Regions from separate parts of the Brenneria nigrifluens DSM 30175 genome, predicted to be linked through region 3. Evidence: predicted binding sites of a transcription regulator. Region 3 holds the regulator's gene; each other region holds the start of a gene.
What was found. Region 3 encodes CRP, which controls carbon source genes, mostly activating them, when cyclic AMP is high. Its sites were predicted from a motif close to ATGTGANNNNNNTCACAT; they were not measured.

Region 1 (4,836 bases), 590 kb from region 3:
GCAGGGCAATCAGTGATTTCTGCTCCAATAGCCACTCTTTGCTGAACCAGCGCTTTGCCGCGATAGATTGGGAACTCATGTCTGACTTACTCCTGCTTTACGCCGTATTGCTTACCAACGGCCGCGGCCATCAGCGCTTCCTGGGTAGCTTGCTCAATGGAAAATTCACCGCTTAAACGACCTTCGTGCATCACGATTACGCGATCGCTCATTCCCAATACTTCGGGCATTTCGGACGACACCAGTATGATGCTCAGCCCTTCTTGTTTGAACTGATTGATTAACTGATAAATTTCTTTCTTCGCTCCCACGTCGACCCCGCGCGTCGGCTCATCGAGAATCAGTACGTTAGGGCGGGTCATCAAGCCGCGGGCGATGGCGACTTTTTGCTGATTCCCGCCGGACAGCAGCCCGATAGGCTGTTCCATGGACGGGGTTTTGATATTGAACAGACGGATAAAATCGCCCACCGCCAGCTGCTCTTCGGGATGCTTAAGCCGCCCGCCGCGACGGCTGAAGTAGCGCAGCGCGGTTAACGACATGTTCTCTTTAACCGACATGCCTAATACCAGCCCGTCGCGTTTGCGGTCTTCGGAAATATAAACAATGCCGTTCGCCAGGCCATCCTGCGGCCTGCGGGTTACCACTTCGCGGCCGTCCAGCGCCACGTAGCCCGCCGTGCGCGGCAGCGCGCCGTAAAGGATCTTCATCAACTCGGTGCGTCCGGCGCCCATCAGCCCCGCCACGCCAAGAATTTCCCCTTTGCGTACGGTAAAGCTGACGTCATCCACGCCCGGCCCGGAAAGATTTTTCACCAGCAGGCGAACCGCTCCCGGCGCCTGGTTCAGGCGCGGATATTGCTCTTCAAGCTTGCGCCCCACCATCATTTCAATCAGCCGTTCTTCCTGCAGCTCACTGACCGTGCGTTCGCCGATAAACTGACCGTCGCGGAACACGGTGACGTCGTCGCATATTTCGAAAATTTCTTTCAGACGGTGGGAAATATAGACAATGCCGCGCCCCTCGGCCTGTAGCTCTTTAATTACGCTGAATAACGACGCGGTTTCGGTATCGGTCAAAGCATCGGTGGGTTCATCCATAATGATGACTTTCGATTCAAAGCTCAGCACCTTGGCGATTTCCACCATTTGCTGATCGCCAATCGACAGTTCCGCCACCGTGCGCCGGCTGTCATAGCGCAGATTAAGCCGCTTCAGCAGTTTGTCCGCTTCCTGATACATCTTTTTCCAGTCGATGCGGCCAAAACGGTTGGTAAATTCACGGCCGAGAAAGATGTTTTCCGCGATCGTCAGTTGGGGGATCAGGTTAAGCTCCTGATGGATAATGCCGATCCCCGCTTCCTGGGAGGCTTTGGGACCGCTGAAATCCACTTCGTTTCCCAGAAAACGCACGCTGCCGGCGTCTTTGTTATAGATGCCGGTCAACACCTTCATCATGGTGGACTTGCCGGCGCCATTCTCCCCCACCAGCGCCATGACTTTCCCCGGGTAAACGTTCAATGCGGCGCCGGAAAGCGCCTTAACGCCGGGAAACGCCTTATTGATTCCTTGCAGTTGCAGTAAAGGTTGCATCGATTCCTCAGAACGTTACGCCGGCGCAAAGGATGACATTGGCATACGGGGAACATTCCCCGCTGCGAATGACCGCCCGGCTTTTTCCGCTTTGGATCTTAAAATCTTCATGACTGACATAATGCACTTCAATGGAGTTTCCCTGGTTCAGCTCAAGTTGTTTCAACTGATCAAGTAACGCTTTATGAAGTTGTGGATTTTTTTCGATAATTTCCTGCGCCAGGATCGCCGCTTCGACCTGCATCTCGCTGGTTACCGCCGCAACCACCTGTAAAAAAGTCGGCACGTTGTGGGTTAACGCCAGATCGATACGGGTAGTGGTATCGGGGATAGGTAAACCGGCGTCGCCGATAACCAGCCGATCGGTATGCCCCAGCCGGGAAATAAGCGCAGAAACCTCAGAATGTAGTAATACCGCTTTTTTCATGTTCTTTATCTCGCCAGCGAAACGTTTCGCTGGTGATGATTGTAGAAAGAGATAACGCGGAAAGGCAAAGAGAAGATTACAAAAATGTGATCGTTATCGAAACGTTTCGTTGGCGGGAAAATAAAACGGCGAATGCCGGACGAGATTATTTATAGAGTAGTCTGTAAGCTTGAGATACTCGGCCCCTCGCCACGCTCTCCTTAATAACGAAATTTGTCAATAATCTGAAAAGGTTGCATCAAATGGAAAGCGTTGGCGAAGCATCAGGGGAAACAGGGAATGGGTTCCCTTATCCCCCGTTTGCCGATTTTTAAACGATGGGCATCAGCGGGCGATTACTGGATTTTCTTCACCTGTTTGACATCCAGCTCGGCCGAGTTAAAGCCCTTGTCGAGCTCGCCTTGCAGTTCAACTTTGTCCTGCGGCGATATGGTCTGTCCGTTCCAGTATTTATCATCGATTTCAACCGTGATGGTGCCCGTCTCGTCTCGGAACAGATAATCCTCATCGCCGACGCGCTGCTCGATGTTGCCGCGCAGCGTCACCCAGCTGTCATCTTTCAGATCTTTCGCTTTTGCTACCGTGGTTACGCTGCCGTTAGGGTTTGAAAACCCGCCCTGGGCAGGCTGATGTTGCGTCGTTTTGGCGTTCGGGTCCAAAAATCCTCCGCCGCTTTGGGCGGCGAAAACCGGCGCGGAACATAACGCAGCGATAGCAAATACAGCGGCTGTCTTTTTCATAGCATCTTTTCCTTATTTATCTCTTGTCGTCGTGCAGTAAAACTGCGCGTTGTTTGTCTGACGCGACGAGTTAAACAAAATGTTCTTAACAGAATCTTAAGTATAGTTCAGTTTCTCTTATATTTATTAATCCTGTGGATCACCACCCGTTTATGGTTTTTCCGGTTGTCAATCCGGCGCGTTAAACCGTATAACATCATTGTATACAAATAGGGTGGGCGGTGATGAGAATACTGTTGATAGAAGACGATCGTCTGATTGGCGACGGCATCAAGGCCGGACTGATTAAGCTGGGCTTTAGCGTTGACTGGTTTATGCAGGGCAAAGCCGGGCTGATCGCGCTGCAAGCCGCCCCCTATGACGCCGCGATCCTTGATTTGAGTCTGCCGGAAATAGACGGGCTGGATATCCTGCGCCAGTGGCGTAAGGACGGACAAGATGAGCCGGTATTGATCCTCACCGCGCGGGACGCGCTGGAACAGCGCGTTGCCGGCCTGCAGTCGGGCGCCGACGACTATCTGTGCAAACCTTTTGCTCTGGCGGAAGTTGCCGCGCGCCTGCAGGCGTTAATCCGCCGCCGGCACGGTCAATTACAGCCCACGCTGACCCACGGCGCGGTATCCCTTGAACCGGGTTCCCGCACCGTTACCTGCAATAATCAACCGGTGGCGCTTAAATCCCGCGAGCTGGCGCTGCTTGAGCTGTTCCTGATGAACCCCCAGCGGGTGCTGACCCGTTCGCAGTTGGAAGAAAAGCTCTACGGATGGGACGACGACGTTTCCAGCAACGCCGTGGAAGTGCATATTCACCACCTGCGTAAAAAACTGGGCAGCGAATTTATCCGCACGGTGCACGGCGTCGGCTATATTCTGGGAGCGGCGCCATGACGCGCCTCAGCCTGCGTTTACGGCTGATCGCCGGTTTTGTTCTGCTGACGCTGCTTTGCTGGGGCGCCGCCGGGATCCTGTCGTGGCATCAAACCCGCGAGCATATCAACGAGCTGTTCGATACCCAGCAGATGCTGTTCGCCAAGCGGCTGGCCACCATGCATCCGGATGAAATCGAGGTGGATTCCCCCTCCCTGCCGAAAACCAAAAGCCTGGTGCGCGAAAGGCGCGGGGAACAGGAGGACGACGCGCTGGCCTTCGCCATTTTTACCCGCGACGGCCGGATGGCGCTGAACGACGGCGAGAACGGCAAAGATTTTATCTTCGACTACGCGCAAAACGGCTTCACCAACGGCAGGCTGCGCGATGATAACGACCGGTGGCGCATGGTATGGCTGGCGACGGCGGATAATCGTTATGTGGTGGTGGTAGGCCAGGAGTGGGAGTACCGTCAGGATATGGCGCTGGGGCTGGTAAAAACCAACCTCCTGCCCTGGCTGTTTGCCCTGCCGGTTATGCTGCTGTTGATGTTCTGGCTGGTTTCCCGCGAACTGTCGCCGCTGAAACGCCTCGCCACGCAGCTTCGCCGGCGTCCGCCGGAGGACGACGCCCCGCTGGATACCCATGCCGTTCCGCAGGAAGTGCGCCCGCTGGTGAATGAACTTAACAGCCTGTTCGTGCGCATCGGCGAGATGCTGCTGCGCGAGCGCCGCTTTACCGCGGACGCCGCACATGAATTACGCAGCCCGCTGGCCGCGCTGAAGGTGCAGACGGAATTGGCGCAGTTGGCTTACGATGACGAACCCGTGCGCCGCCATGCCCTGAATAATCTGGACGAGGGAATCGATCGCGCCGCGCGGCTGGTGGATCAGCTGTTAACGCTGTCGCGGCTTGACTCGGAATCGTTCGCCGACGAGCGGCAGCCGGTGGAACTACAGGCGCTGCTGCAGCAAATGGTTATCGACCATTACCATAAAGCGCAGGCGGCAGGCATTGAACTGAAGCTGGAGGTGCCGAAAGATCCCATCGTTCGCCAGGGGCACCCGTTGCTGCTGACGCTGCTGATTCGCAATCTGCTTGATAACGCCATTCGCTACAGCCACCAGGGCGGAACGGTAACGCTGACGCTCACGGCGCGATGCATACAGGTTAGCGATGAGGGGCCGGGCATCGACGACGCGGTATTGGCG
Region 2 (4,836 bases), 1.1 Mb from region 3:
GATTATTTATCATCTGGTTCTCTCTATCGTCAACGCATGTTATGCCTGAAGAGCATGCCACAGACAAATCTGAATTCCCCTGGGTTGCGCCTCTTTTATCGATATTCCCCTGTGATTTTGACCATAGTGGTCTATAGTTAACAACGTGTTAAGTGTTTTAGTTTGTTTAACTGTTGACGAGATCTAAGGTGGTTCATTGTTTTATTTTTATATGAATTAACAATGTATTGCTCCGTTTTTTATCATTTAAATGACATAAACGACGAGCAATAAGTTAACAAGCATAACGGCAATATTCTGAATAGCATTCGTAATCACCGCGTTAACGTGGACCGCGCCGCCATGCGTCGGGCACATAAAAACATAAAGGGAAGAAATCGATGAAAAAGACCAAATTTACACAGTCACTGCTGGTGGTCGTACTGGGTTCTATTCTGGCTGGCGGTAGTGCGCTGGCGGAAGATACGGTGGGACAAAAAATACAGCGTATAGCAAGTACTACTGGTGAAAAAATCGATAGTTCCGCGGACAAAGCGTCCGGCTATGTAAGCGACAGCGCAACCACGGCCAAGGTAAAAAGCGCGCTGCTGGAAGATAAGGCCATCAAAAGCGGCGATATCTCCGTGGCCACCACTAACGGGGTGGTTACCCTGAGCGGCTTCGTCAGCAGCCAGGAGGTCTCGGCCCACGCGGTGCAAATCGCCGGCAGCGTGGAAGGGGTGAAGTCTGTCAGCGACAAGCTGCAGGTTAAAGACAGTGCGTCGCAGTCTGTCGGCGCCTATGCCGATGATGCGGTAATCACCAGTTCGATCAAAGCGAAGCTGCTGGCGGACGACATCGTCCCTTCCCGTAAAGTGAAGGTGGAAACCCATGCGGGCGTGGTACAGCTTAGCGGTACCGTCGACAATCAGGCTCAGGCAGAACGCGCTGAAAGCGTCTCCAAAGCGGTCGACGGCGTTAAAAGCGTCAAAAATGATTTGACGATCAAGTCGTAACGTCAGGCAAGGGGCAGAGTTGTCCGCTCTGGCCGGATAACCTGCCATAACCGGTAAAAAACAGCACCAACCACCGTGTGGATACGCAATCCGGATGTTTTTCGATTGCCGTCACGATTTTCAGTTTTCTGGTAAGGAGAGCGTATGTTTCGTTGGGGTATTATCTTTTTAGTGATTGCGTTGATTGCCGCGGCACTGGGGTTTGGTGGCTTGGCAGGGACGGCAGCGGGAGCGGCTAAAATCGTCTTTGTTGTCGGGATTATTCTGTTCCTGGTGAGTCTGTTCGCCGGTCGAAAACGACCGTAGCCAGATTCCTGATAACCTCAGGCGCTGGTGGTAAGATAAATAACGCCAAAGGCTGAAAATAGGACGGTCACACCATGTGGCTGTCATATTTATCCGGCATACTGTGTTGATGGTATTTGCTTAACTTCGAACGTTTATCAGGAGGGGTATGATGAATAGTGACATCGCTGTTGGCAAATGGAAACAGTGGAAAGGGAATTTCTGGTCCCTATGGGCCGAATGGTTTGACAGTGACTGCGCCTGGCTGGAAGGAAACCACGGTTATTTATCCGGCGTACTGCAAGAAGGTTACGGAAAAGAGCACGAAAAGGTATCCTCGGAGAAGACGGTTTTACACTGAGGGTAAATAGCTTGGAAACGCGTATTTTTGTTGCCGGTTTGCTGGCGGCAGCGAAGGATGTGCCGCGACAGATCGATTATCCCTGTCAAGTTTATGGCGCTTGAGCCTATGCTTACCGCACCCCCCGCCATACCTCATCATTTTATTGATACCCACTGCCATTTCGATTTTCCGCCGTTTAGCGATCGTGAGCTGACAAGCCTGCGTCTGGCTGCAGAAGCGGGTGTCGAACGTATTATTATTCCTGCCGTTGCGGCGCGCTACTTTGAACGCGTGCTGGCGTTGGCCGCTAACCATCCGCCCCTCTATGCCGCCCTTGGGTTGCATCCGCTGTATATTGCCGATCACCGCGACGCAGACCTGGAGCTGCTGGAAGACCGCCTGCGGCAAAGTCCGGCCAGGCTGACGGCCGTGGGAGAGATTGGGCTGGATCTGTATATGCCGGAGCCGCAGTTTGAGCGGCAGTGCGCGCTGCTTGGCGCTCAGCTTAAGCTGGCGCAGCGCTACGATCTTCCGGTTATTCTGCACTCGCGGCGCAGCCACGATCGGCTGGCGCAATTATTGCGCCGTAGCGAGGTGCCGCGCACCGGCGTGATCCACGGTTTTTCCGGCAGCCTGGAACAGGCGCAGGCTTTTATCCGCCTCGGCTATTATATCGGCGTCGGCGGCACCATTACCTATCCGCGGGCCAACAAGACGCGTCAGGCGATCGCCCGTTTGCCCCTCGCCAGTTTGTTGCTGGAAACCGATGCGCCGGATATGCCGGTTTGCGGCTACCAGGGAGAACCAAACCGCCCGGAGCGGATAAACCAGGTTTTTCAGTCGCTGTGCCGGTTAAGGCCCGAACCCGCCGTTGATATCGCGGCCGCGATGTATCACAACACCTGCCGACTGTTCGCATTGCCGCCGCACAGGTAGCGCAGTTCGGCCTGCTAATTGTTTTCAAGACGCTTTCTGTCACTACGCATTGCGAAATAGCCAACGTTAATTCTTATAATAGTGATAAAAATGTGATGAAGATCACTATTATATGTTTTCGGTTGTTCGGTGTTGTATGAATTTGTGACATAAATTGGCCTCTGTTCAGATCCTGCCTTTATAATCGGCTCCACCGATAGAGGCCGTTTCCGGTCTTGTCGGGCTATCGGTTGCTTGTTTTTATGGCGATTGATGGTAATCACCGTTTTTGGTCGGCAAAAAATTATTGTTATCTCGCGCTAAAGGGAACTTCACATGCAACTCTTTATGAGTCTCATCGGCATGGCGGCACTGGTATTATTTGCAGTCCTGCTTTCCAGCAATCGGAAAGCCATCAGTCTGCGCACGGTACTGGGCGCTTTCCTTCTTCAGATCGGTATTGGCGCATTGGTGTTATATGTTCCGTTAGGACGCCGGGTGCTGGGCGGCATGACGGAAGGGGTGGCGAACGTCATTTCCTATGGCAATCAGGGCGTATCTTTTATGTTCGGCGGCCTGGTTTCTGACAAAATGTTCGAAGTATTTGGCGGCGGCGGATTTGTTTTTGCGCTTCGCGTACTGCCTATTATCGTTTTCTTCTCATCGCTTATCGCCGTGCTCTATTACATGGGCGTGATGCAATGGGTGATTCGGCTGCTTGGCGGCGGGCTACAGAAATTGCTGGGTACGTCGCGCACCGAATCACTTTCCGCCACGGCGAATATTTTCGTCGGTCAGACGGAGGCGCCCTTGGTGGTTCGTCCGTATATCGCCAATATGACCCAGTCGGAATTATTCGCCGTGATGTGCGGCGGTCTGGCATCCATCGCCGGTTCCGTCATGGCTGGCTATGCGCAGATGGGGGTGCCGTTGGAATACCTGATCGCGGCTTCCTTTATGGCGGCTCCCGGCGGTCTGTTGTTTGCGAAACTGATGGTGCCGGAAACCGAGAATACCCATGACCGCGATGAAATCAGCGGGTTTGTCGATGCGGAAGACAAACCGGCCAACGTTATCGACGCCGCTGCCAGCGGGGCGGCTTCCGGTATGCAGCTGGCGCTGAACGTGGGCGCCATGCTGCTGGCGTTTATCGCTTTGATCGCCTTGCTTAACGGTATTCTCGGCGGCGTCGGCGGTTGGTTTAACTACCCGCAGCTGTCGCTGGAGCTGATTTTAGGCTGGCTGTTTGCGCCCGTCGCGTTTTTGATCGGCGTGCCCTGGGATGAAGCGGTGCAGGCCGGCTCATTTATCGGCCAGAAGCTGATCGTCAACGAGTTTGTCGCCTACATGAACTTCAGCGAATATCTGAAAGCGGACGACGTGGTCGCCGCCGCCGGCTTGCAGGTGTTATCCGATCAAACCAAGGCGATTATTTCATTCGCACTTTGTGGGTTTGCTAACCTGTCATCGATAGCTATCCTTATTGGAGGATTGGGCAGTATGGCGCCGAACCGGCGTCAGGATATTGCCAGGTTTGGTTTGAAAGCGGTAACCGCGGGTACGCTTTCCAACCTGATGAGTGCCAGCATCGCAGGGTTTTTTTTAGCATTGTAACGGTGCTTGGTTAAGTGATGATGGGCGGGAGTCGCCCATCATTCATGGATGGTTAAGGTGCTGGATCGCCCGGGGAGTAATTCTCCTTCAAGAGTAAAGTGACATGCTTTCTGTTTTTATTGATGATGTTGAATGGATAACGTTCCCGCAGGCAAAGGATGGCGCCATTTATCCTGGTTTTTGCGCCCGCAGTCATTTCCGTTTATCAGCTTATACCGACGAGCTGTTTACCGCGGCTGATATGCCATTTTCTGATGAGCTGGCGCGTTCCGTGCCGAAACGGCGCGCCGAGTTTCTGGCCGGCCGCTGTTTGGCTAAACAGGTGCTGGTCAAGCTGGGGCACCCGAATTTTGTTCTGTCCAGCGCTAAGGATCGGTCACCGCAATGGCCGGAAAATATCGCCGGCTCCTTAAGTCATAATACGGATAGCGTATTGTGTGCCGCGCATATCCGCAGTCCCGAGCTTTCCGGCGTTGGGGTGGATATCGAGACGTTTATGTCGGCGAAACGCGCCGAGTCGCTGTGGCCGGGCATTGTGGACGAAGATGAGTATCACTGGCTACGCGCCCAGGCTGATGAGTTTCGCTGTTTGTTGACGTTAAGTTTTTCCGCTAAAGAGAGTCTGTTTAAGGCGTTGTATCCGCAGGTTAAGCGCTATTTCGATTTTGTGGATGCAAGAATGGT
Region 3 (4,836 bases):
TGGTGGGGGAGTCCGGTTCGGGGAAAACCACGGTACTGAAATGTCTGGCCGGGTTGTTTAATCACTGGCAGGGCAACCTGCTGATTGAAGGTCAACCGCTGGCGCACCGTATCGATCGGGGGCGTTGCCGTCGGGTGCAGATGGTGTTCCAGGACCCCTATGGTTCGCTGCATCCCCGCCATACGGTGGAGTCGATACTGGAAGAACCTCTGTTGATCCATCGCTTTGCCGACCGCGACGACCGTATTGATACGCTGCTGGAAAAGGTGGGGCTGGGAACGCCGTTTCGCCGCCGCTATCCCCACCAGCTTTCCGGCGGGCAGCGTCAGCGCGTCGCCATCGCCCGGGCGCTGATCCTGGAGCCGCGGGTGCTGCTGCTGGATGAGCCCACCTCGGCGCTGGACGTCTCCGTGCAGGCGGAAATCCTCAATCTGCTGGCCGAGTTGCAGCAGCAGGAGAAATTGACCTATCTGCTGGTGACCCACGATCTGGGGGTGATTTCCCATCTGTGCCATAAGGTGGCGGTGATGCAATACGGCCGGATACTGGAAACGCTGGATATCGGCGACTTGACCCGCGATACGCCGAAAAATGCCTATACCACCATGCTGGTGGAGGCCAGCCGTCAGTACAGTCGCGATCTGGCGGTGCGTTCGGAACGAATGGGATGATTTATCGGCAGGGGCCGGCCGTTATGCCGGCCCCTGCTCAAGCTGGCGGTTAACGATTGGTTACGATGTGAATTCGCTACGTAAAAAAAGGTAAATCGGTGGCGTTGCAGGGGGCGGGTATTTACAATCATTACGCTTTCTGTAACCAGTCTTACCCACAAGGAATTCTCATGTTCAAACGTACTCTGGTTGCCGCGGCGGCCTTGATTTCACTTAGCGCTTTTTCCCCGCTGTTTGCCGCCACCGGCGCTACGCATGTGTTGCTGACCACCTCGGCAGGAAACATTGAGCTGGCATTGGATGAGCAAAAAGCCCCGGTTTCGGTGAAAAACTTTATTGAGTACGTGAATAACGGCTTTTATAACGGCACCACGTTTCATCGCGTGATCCCCGGTTTTATGATCCAGGGCGGCGGCTTTACCGATGATATGAAGCAGAAAGCGCCCAACCCGCCGATCAAAAACGAGGCGGATAACGGTTTGCGCAACCTGCGCGGCACCGTCGCCATGGCGCGTACCGCCGACAAGGACAGCGCCACCAGTCAGTTCTTTATCAACGTGGCGGACAACGCCTTTCTCGATCACGGCCAGCGCGATTTTGGCTACGCGGTCTTTGGCCGGGTGGTAAAAGGGATGGAGGTCGCGGATAAGATTTCCCAGGTGCAGACTGAAAACGTCGGCCCGTATCAGAACGTGCCGCTCAAACCCGTGGTTATCCAGTCAGCGAAGGTTCTGCCTTAATCTCTCTCTGATTGGCCGTGTAAAAACGGGCGAGTTTACCCAACTCGCCCGGATTAAATCAGCGCGTCGTCATTGACAGGCTGAGGCGGTCAATACGGCAAGGTTCTTGCCGACGCCGGCATAGTTCGCCAGTTTATTTTTTACGCACTGCGCGGTTACCGGCGAGTAGCTATAGGGGAGTGCGGGGAATGTGCCGGTGCTGGTCCAGCTATCGGCATTGACGTAGGCTTTGGAATCCTTGTCCCAGGTGATGCCGTAGGTGGTGAAATCGGCGGGTTTGGTAATGTTGTTGTTGCGCAGATCCCATGTGCCGAAATTCGAGCCATCGTAACGGGATGTCACCGGGTTTTTCGCATTCTCAAACCAGTTGCTTTCGATCAATGCGATGCCGTTCTGACGAACGTTCAGCCCTGAACTGGTGACGCCGGAATAGAGGTTGTTGTAGGCATGCACCTGACCGCCCCGCTGCAGCGGCAGCCGGGCGTTTACGTCGCTGTAGACGTTGTGGTGATAGGTGAGGTTGCGTCCGGTATCGCTGTTGCTGGAACCGCTTAGGCCGACCTTTTTGACGCCGTGAATGTAGTTGTAGGATACGGTGACGTTGGTCGACCCTTTTTTGATATCCACGGCGGATTCAAAGGTGGTATCGCCGTCCGGCGTGCCCTCGCACTCATGGTTTTTCGCGAAGATCTCGTTATGGTCGATCCAGACGTTCGGCGAGTCGTCGATGCGGATTGCATCGCCATCCTGGGCGCCTCCGGGCATATAACCCATGCGCATATTACGCACCACGACGTTGGACGACTTGGTGATCCAGATACCGAAGTTCGTTGAGGAACCATTGCTGCCGAGGATGGTAATGCCTTTGGTAAACTCCTTGATCTCCACGCCGCGCGCCGGTTTGCTCCATTGACCGCAGATATCGGCTTCCGCCGCCTTGATTAAGTCATCTTCATTGCCGTTATAGGTGATGACGACGGGGTAGGCGCCGCCTGACACTTTTTTACCGCTTGAGTCCAGACGCGCGGCCGCGATGATATCGACAATGTCCTGCATTGAACCGGCCGTTTTATTGACGGCTCCGGAAACGTTGCCGCCGTCGGTGGTGGCATAGCCGCCGGTATCGGCCGCCATCGCGTGTTGGCAGGCAAGAAATAACAGCCCGGCGGCGGCTGAAGGCAGTAGGTATTTCATAAGGATTATCTCCTGTTGGAATATAACTTCGTTAAGGCATTTCTCGTTCCATATGCCCAGGGTAATAAGGTTGGATTTTTTCGCTGAAAATGAAAGATCGGTTTTCAGTTTTATAAAAATCCGTATCAGTGTTATCACAAAAATAAAACAATACAATACCTTCAATTCAATGCGTCTTTTCAATAATCGAAAGGAAAGGCGGGTTTTATGAAAAGGTAATTTCCAATAAAAATCATGAATTTTATATTTATCATTTAATTATCAATAAGTTATATTTTAATTGTGGTTTTTTTGTTTCCATGGGTTTCTATTTTTACCAATATATTAATATAAGGTGGATTTATCTGAAAAATCCCCCCGACATCCGTATTAATAGGGGTTTTCTTAAAATAAATAAAAATACAATTTTATTGATCTATGTTAAAACACAACTTGATAAATCATGACTGCTTTTTATGTTGGCCGATATTACAAATAATAAATGCAGCCTGTTAATAAGACTATTTATATTTCCAGTAAATAATATATTTTAATAATAAATACCCTGCTCATTAACTGGCGGGTAAATCCGAGAGCTGCGTTGATGGTGATAGAAAAAAGCGTGAAGGCCGCTTCACGCTTTTTTGTTGTAGGGTAACGGAATGGTTTAACGGGTACCGTAAACCACAATCGTTTTACCATGTGCGGAGATCAGGTTCTGGTCTTCCAGCATTTTAAGAATACGGCCCACGGTTTCGCGTGAACAGCCAACGATTTGCCCAATTTCCTGACGGGTGATTTTTATTTGCATGCCATCCGGGTGAGTCATGGCATCGGGTTGTTTTGCCAGGTTCAGTAAGGTCTGAGCAATACGGCCGGTGACGTCGAGAAACGCCAGGTTACCGACTTTCTCTGAAGTAACCTGCAGTCTGCTGGCCATCTGCGCCGACAGGCGCATCAGAATATCGGGATTTACCTGAATCAACTGCCGGAACTTTTTATAAGAAATTTCAGCAACTTCACAAGCCGCTTTCGCCCGTACCCAGGCGCTGCGCTCCTGACCTTCTTCAAACAGGCCAAGTTCGCCGATAAAATCTCCCTGATTGAGATAAGAGAGAATCATTTCTTTGCCTTCTTCATCTTTGATCAGCACTGCGACAGAGCCTTTCACGATGTAGTAAAGCGTTTCTGCTTTTTCACCCTGGTGAATCAGGGTGCTCTTCGATGGATACTTGTGGATGTGACAATGAGAAAGGAACCATTCGAGAGTCGGGTCTGTTTGCGGTTTGCCGAGAACCATTCGCTATCATCCTCTGTTGTAATTCACTGCGCAAATCACAGGGCTCAGAGTTCCCTGTACGGCGTATTACTGCTAAACATTCAAAATTCGTGTAGGAAGAATGATGTCAGGGAATATACTGGAGCCTCTATCTGGCGACATCATCATCTCCCCGGTATCTGAGTTTGTCCAGAAAAGGCAGATTCTATTTTCGTTTGTAGCACAGCTTGAAGAACCTGTCTTGTGTTGTCTCGCTTCAGCATGATGAAGCTCTGGTTATAGCGTGTTTTTGTAAAGTAAGGATATAATTTTTCAAAAAATTTTTAGCGGAGGCGGCATGCAGGCTCGAGTGAAGTGGATTGAAGGCTTAACATTTCTTGGCGAATCAGCGTCCGGTCACCAGGTGCTGATGGACGGCGATTCGGGAGACAAAGCGCCAAGCCCGATGGAAATGGTGTTGATGTCGGTCGGCGGCTGCAGTGCGATTGACGTGGTGTCGATCCTGCAGAAAGGCCGTCATGACGTTGCGGACTGTGAGGTTAAGCTGACCTCGGAGCGGAGAACGGAAGCGCCGCGTCTGTTTACCCACATTAATCTGCATTTTATCGTAACGGGCACAGGGCTGACGGAGAAAGCGGTGGAGCGGGCGGTGGCGCTCTCCGCGGAGCGCTATTGCTCGGTGGCGCTGATGCTGGGTAAAGGCGTTGAGGTCACGCACAGTCATGAAGTCCGCATAACGGGGTAATCCTCGGCGTATCGGCCGCTGATGCCGCGCCGTGTTTTGCCGCGGCGGACTACTCGATTTTTTTTCCTTCCAGCAGGCGCTGCACCAGCGGCGCCATAATCAACTCCATCGCCAGCCCCATTTTCCCGCCGGGCACCACCAGGGTGTTGATATGGGAAATAAACGATCCCTGCAGCATGGCCAGCAGATAGGGGTAGTCAATATTATCCAGCCCCTGGAAATGAATCA
Region 4 (4,836 bases), 190 kb from region 3:
CACAGAATGGTTTTGGCGTTTTTCAGAATGTCCGCCAGACGTTCGGCGGAAACGTCGCCCAGGTCCAGAATCTGTTCATCGTCTTTAATCGCGGTGACGGATTTCAGAGTGGCCGCGGCGGTTTCGGAGAATTCCGTCGCTACGCGGACATCGCTCGGCACCGGAATATCACAGGTTTCCAGCAGTTTTTTCGCTTCGGGGATCAGGTCCGCTTCGTACAGGGATTTACCCACGTTATGACCCTGGGCCGCAACGAAGGTATTGGCAATACCGCCGCCGACAATCAGTTGGTCGGCGATTTTGGACAGGGAGTCAAGCACGGTCAGCTTGGTGGAAACTTTTGAACCGCCGACGATGGCCACCATCGGACGCGCCGGGTTACCCAGCGCCTTACCCAATGCTTCCAGTTCATTTGACAGCAGCGGGCCGGCGCAGGCGACGGGGGCGAATTTACCCACGCCGTGGGTGGAAGCCTGAGCGCGGTGCGCGGTGCCGAAAGCGTCCATCACAAATACATCGCACAGCGCGGCATATTTTTTGGCCAACACTTCGTCGTCTTTCTTCTCACCTTTGTTGAAGCGTACGTTTTCCAGAACGACCAGCTCGCCTTCCGCAACGTCTACGCCATCGAGATAATCTTTTGCCAGACGAACCGGGGAAGACAATTTCTCTTTCAGGTAATCGACCACCGGCTGCAGAGAAAACTCTTCGTTGTATTCTCCTTCGGTCGGACGTCCCAGGTGGGAAGTCACCATCACGCGGGCGCCCTGTTTCAGCGCGCTTTCGATGGTCGGCAGAGAAGCGCGGATACGCGCATCAGACGTCACTTTACCCTCTTTTACCGGCACGTTCAGATCCGAGCGGATCAGTACACGTTTGCCGGCCAGATCCAGATCGGTCATCTTAATTACAGACATGGTGAATCCTCTTGTTGATTCTCTTTTAAAGTTGCTTGAGCGAGGTATCGATCGCCGACCAATACCCTCGTACTAGAAACCGCAGGTCGCCATCGCCCGGGTTGTATCCAACATCCGGTTGGCAAAACCCCATTCGTTATCGCACCAGACCAGCGTTTTAATCAGATGCTGACCACTGACCCGCGTCTGCGTGCCATCAACGATGGCACTGTGGGGATCGTGGTTAAAATCGGCCGAAACCAACGGCAATTCGGTATAATCAACTATACCACGAAATGCCCCATGCGCTGATTCTTGAAATAGTACGTTGATTTCATTAACATTTACCGCTTTTTTTACGCTAACGCTTAAATCGATCGCCGTGACGTTAATCGTCGGCACCCGAACGGATATCGCCTCAAAACGATCGACGAACTGCGGGAAAATCCGCGTTATCCCCACCGCCAGTTTGGTATCCACCGGAATAATGGACTGGCTGGCGGCGCGGGTACGCCGCAGATCGTGATGATAGGCGTCAATCACCGGCTGATCGTTCATCGACGAGTGGATCGTCGTTACCGTGCCATTTTCAATACCAAACGCGTCATCCAACAGTTTAATAATGGGAATAATACAGTTGGTGGTGCAGGATGCATTCGACACGATACGGTGTTCGGCTTGTAAATTCTGATGATTGACGCCGAACACCACGGTGGCATCCAGATCGGGCGTTCCAGGGTGCGAAAAAAGCACCTTCTTCGCCCCCGCGGCCAGATGCGCTTCGCCGTCTTCACGGCTGCCATATACCCCGCTGCAATCCAGCACCACGTCAACGCCGAGCTCACGCCAGGGCAACTGCTGGATATCGGCCTGATGCAACAGTCGGATACAATCCTCTCCGACATACAGTTGATCGCATTCCTGACGAACATCCCAGGAGAAACGTCCGTGGCTGGAGTCATACTTGAGCAGGTGGGCGATCCCCTCTGCGCTTGCCAGTTCGTTGATGGCTACCACCGCAATTTCCGCCCGGCGGCCCGACTCGTACAGCGCACGCAGAACATTGCGGCCAATTCGGCCAAAACCGTTTATCGCAATACGGATCGTCATGGAACTTCCTGTGTTTTGGTGGTCGCGTCAAGCTCATAGGATAGTCAGTACGCCACAAGGAATAAACCGCTTCTTGTGCTTCCTGACCCTCCGCGCCGCTTCCCTCTGGAAGATGGCCCGATAGCGGCTGATAAAATGCAACCAACATCACAACTGAAACGCTTCAGCTAGCATAAACGAATTAGCCTGCAAAAGAAATATTCTCACTAGGCGGGTGCCAGAAGAGTGACGCACGTCATATTTCTACCTGGCAAACGGCGGGCTGGAAGGTGGTGGAGCGGCAGAAACGAAACAACCAGCAAAAAGCCGCCAGATCGCTCTGGCGGCCCAGATGGCGGCTATCGCCCGGTGCGGAATTTACTGCAACAACGCCTTAGCCTTCGTCACCACGTTATCCACGGTGAAACCGAACTCTTCAAACAGCAGCTCCGCCGGAGCGGACTCGCCGAAGCTCGTCATCCCGACAATCGCGCCGTTCAGGCCGACATACTTGTACCAGTAGTCCGCAATGCCCGCTTCGATCGCCACGCGCGCCGTCACCGCCTGCGGCAGCACCGCTTCACGGTAGGCCGCATCCTGCTTGTCGAACGCGTCGGTGGAAGGCATCGATACCACGCGCACCTTGCGCCCTTCCGCCGTCAGTTTGTCATAGGCGCCCACCGCCAGTTCGACTTCGGAACCGGTGGCAATCAGGATCACGTCCGGCTGGCCGCCGCTGTCTTTCAACACATAGGCGCCTTTCGCCACATCGGCCAGCTGCTGGGCGGTACGCTCCTGCTGAGCCAGATTCTGACGCGACAGTATCAACGCCGTCGGACCGTCCTGGCGCTCAATGGCATATTTCCACGCCACCGCGGTTTCCACCTGATCCGCCGGACGCCAGGCGCTCAGGTTGGGCGTCACCCGCAGGCTGGCCAACTGCTCCACGGGCTGGTGCGTCGGGCCGTCTTCGCCAAGGCCGATGGAGTCATGGGTATAAACGTAAATGCTGCGGATTTTCATCAGCGCCGCCATACGCACCGCATTACGGGCGTATTCCACAAACATCAGGAACGTGGCGGTATAGGGAATAAAGCCGTCGTGCAGCGCGATACCGTTGGCAATCGCCGTCATGCCGAATTCACGCACGCCGTAGTGGATATAGTTGCCCGCATGGTCTTTATCCAGCGATTTGGAGCCGGACCAGATGGTCAGGTTGCTCGGCGCCAGATCGGCGGAACCGCCGAGGAATTCCGGCAGCAGTTTACCGTAGGCTTCCAGCGCGTTCTGCGAGGCTTTACGGCTGGCGATCTTCGCCGGGGTCGCCTGCAACTGCTCAATGAATTTCTGCGCGTCGGCCTGCCAGTTATCCGGCAGGGCGCCGTCGGTACGGCGCTTGAATTCCGCGGCCAGTTCCGGGTAAGCGCTGGCATAGGCGGCAAAGAGCTCATCCCAGGCGGCTTCTTTGCGCTGACCGGCGGCTTTCGCATCCCACTCGGCGTAAATCTCCGCGGGAATGTCAAACGGCGGGTACTTCCATCCCAGCTGTTCGCGAGACGCGGCGACCTCGCCGTCGCCCAGCGGCGCGCCGTGGGAATCGTGCGTGCCGGCCTTGTTCGGCGAACCGAAACCAATCACGGTTTTACACATCAGCAGCGACGGCTTGTCGGTCACCAGCCGGGCCTCGCTGATAGCGCGCTTGACGGCGTCCGCATCGTGTCCGTCCACGCCGCGTACCACATGCCAGCCGTAAGACTCAAAACGCGCGGCGGTGTCGTCGGTAAACCAGCCCTCGACATGGCCGTCGATAGAGATGCCGTTGTCATCATAAAACGCGGTCAGTTTGCCCAGTTTCATGTTGCCCGCCAGCGAGCTGACTTCGTGGGAAATCCCTTCCATCATGCAGCCATCGCCCAGGAAGACATAGGTATGATGGTCGACAATCTCGTGGCCGGGACGGTTAAACTGCGCCGCCAGCGTACGTTCGGCAATCGCCATGCCGACCGCGTTGGCGATGCCCTGCCCCAGCGGCCCGGTGGTGGTTTCCACCCCGGCGGTGTAGCCGTACTCCGGATGGCCGGGGGTTTTGGAATGCAACTGGCGGAAATTTTTCAACTCTTCAATAGGCAGGTCGTAACCGGTAAGGTGCAGCAGGCTGTAAATCAGCATGGAAGCATGGCCGTTGGACAGCACGAAGCGGTCGCGGTTAGCCCAGTGCGGGTTGGCGGGGTTATGGTTAAGGTAATCACGCCACAGGACTTCGGCGATATCCGCCATACCCATCGGTGCGCCCGGATGACCGGATTTGGCCTTTTGCACCGCATCCATGCTCAGCGCACGAATAGCATTGGCAAGTTCTTTACGAGAGGACATGCTTTACTCCAGATCGGATTGAACAGATGCCTTGACAGGCATATGGTATACTAATCAATACGTTAGCTAATAAAGACAAAGAAAAGATGACTATAAATGTACATTAAAATCAAGGTGAATGCACTTGGAACCGTGAGCAAAAAAGAGGATTTCATCTCATTTTTCCGACCGGGCGGATAGCCCACAAGAACGGCGGTCATCGGGCGCCATAGCGGCCGTGATCGGAATCCTCGCCGTCACGCGGATCTTTTTATAAACGCAGTTTTCGGTTATGTTCATGCTCGTTTATCGTTAACGCCATATAACCCACGCGACGATTCGCCGTTACTCACCGCTAATTCACTTAATGACTATCGTAGGGAGATGATTTTATGAATATTCGTACTTCTGTGCTGGCGCTCTGTATCGCCATACCGCTGAGCGCTTGCCAAAACTTTGACACAGGTACATTAATGCAGTCCGGGGCACAGGCCTTTCA

Region 1: a site for CRP is predicted at 2,104-2,121, ahead of rbsD (D-ribose pyranase). Genes of this name have one in related genera too.
Region 2: a site for CRP is predicted at 2,650-2,667, ahead of EH206_RS19845 (NupC/NupG family nucleoside CNT transporter). Genes of this name have one in related genera too.
Region 4: a site for CRP is predicted at 2,142-2,159, ahead of epd (erythrose-4-phosphate dehydrogenase). Genes of this name have one in related genera too.

What each region holds. Positions count from the first base shown of each region.
Region 1 covers NZ_CP034036.1:4,769,187-4,774,022, forward strand. The annotation lists gene rbsC (ribose ABC transporter permease) at 1-79, opposite strand, end outside; gene rbsA (ribose ABC transporter ATP-binding protein RbsA) at 87-1,592, opposite strand; gene rbsD (D-ribose pyranase) at 1,600-2,019, opposite strand; gene EH206_RS22410 (YgiW/YdeI family stress tolerance OB fold protein) at 2,355-2,759, opposite strand; gene qseB (quorum sensing response regulator transcription factor QseB) at 2,984-3,646, shown strand; gene qseC (quorum sensing histidine kinase QseC) at 3,643-4,836, shown strand, end outside.
Region 2 covers NZ_CP034036.1:4,217,262-4,222,097, reverse strand. The annotation lists gene osmY (molecular chaperone OsmY) at 381-995, shown strand; gene EH206_RS19860 (DUF1328 domain-containing protein) at 1,140-1,301, shown strand; gene EH206_RS19855 (CsbD family protein) at 1,453-1,641, shown strand; gene EH206_RS19850 (TatD family hydrolase) at 1,750-2,559, shown strand; gene EH206_RS19845 (NupC/NupG family nucleoside CNT transporter) at 2,875-4,152, shown strand; gene EH206_RS19840 (4'-phosphopantetheinyl transferase family protein) at 4,256-4,836, shown strand, end outside.
Region 3 covers NZ_CP034036.1:464,203-469,038, forward strand. The annotation lists gene EH206_RS02090 (ABC transporter ATP-binding protein) at 1-671, shown strand, start outside; gene ppiA (peptidylprolyl isomerase A) at 842-1,411, shown strand; gene EH206_RS02100 (polysaccharide lyase) at 1,481-2,605, opposite strand; gene crp (cAMP-activated global transcriptional regulator CRP) at 3,252-3,884, opposite strand; gene EH206_RS02110 (OsmC family protein) at 4,201-4,608, shown strand; gene EH206_RS02115 (phosphoribulokinase) at 4,658-4,836, opposite strand, start outside.
Region 4 covers NZ_CP034036.1:654,583-659,418, reverse strand. The annotation lists gene pgk (phosphoglycerate kinase) at 1-917, opposite strand, end outside; gene epd (erythrose-4-phosphate dehydrogenase) at 990-2,006, opposite strand; gene tkt (transketolase) at 2,364-4,358, opposite strand; gene loiP (metalloprotease LoiP) at 4,730-4,836, shown strand, end outside.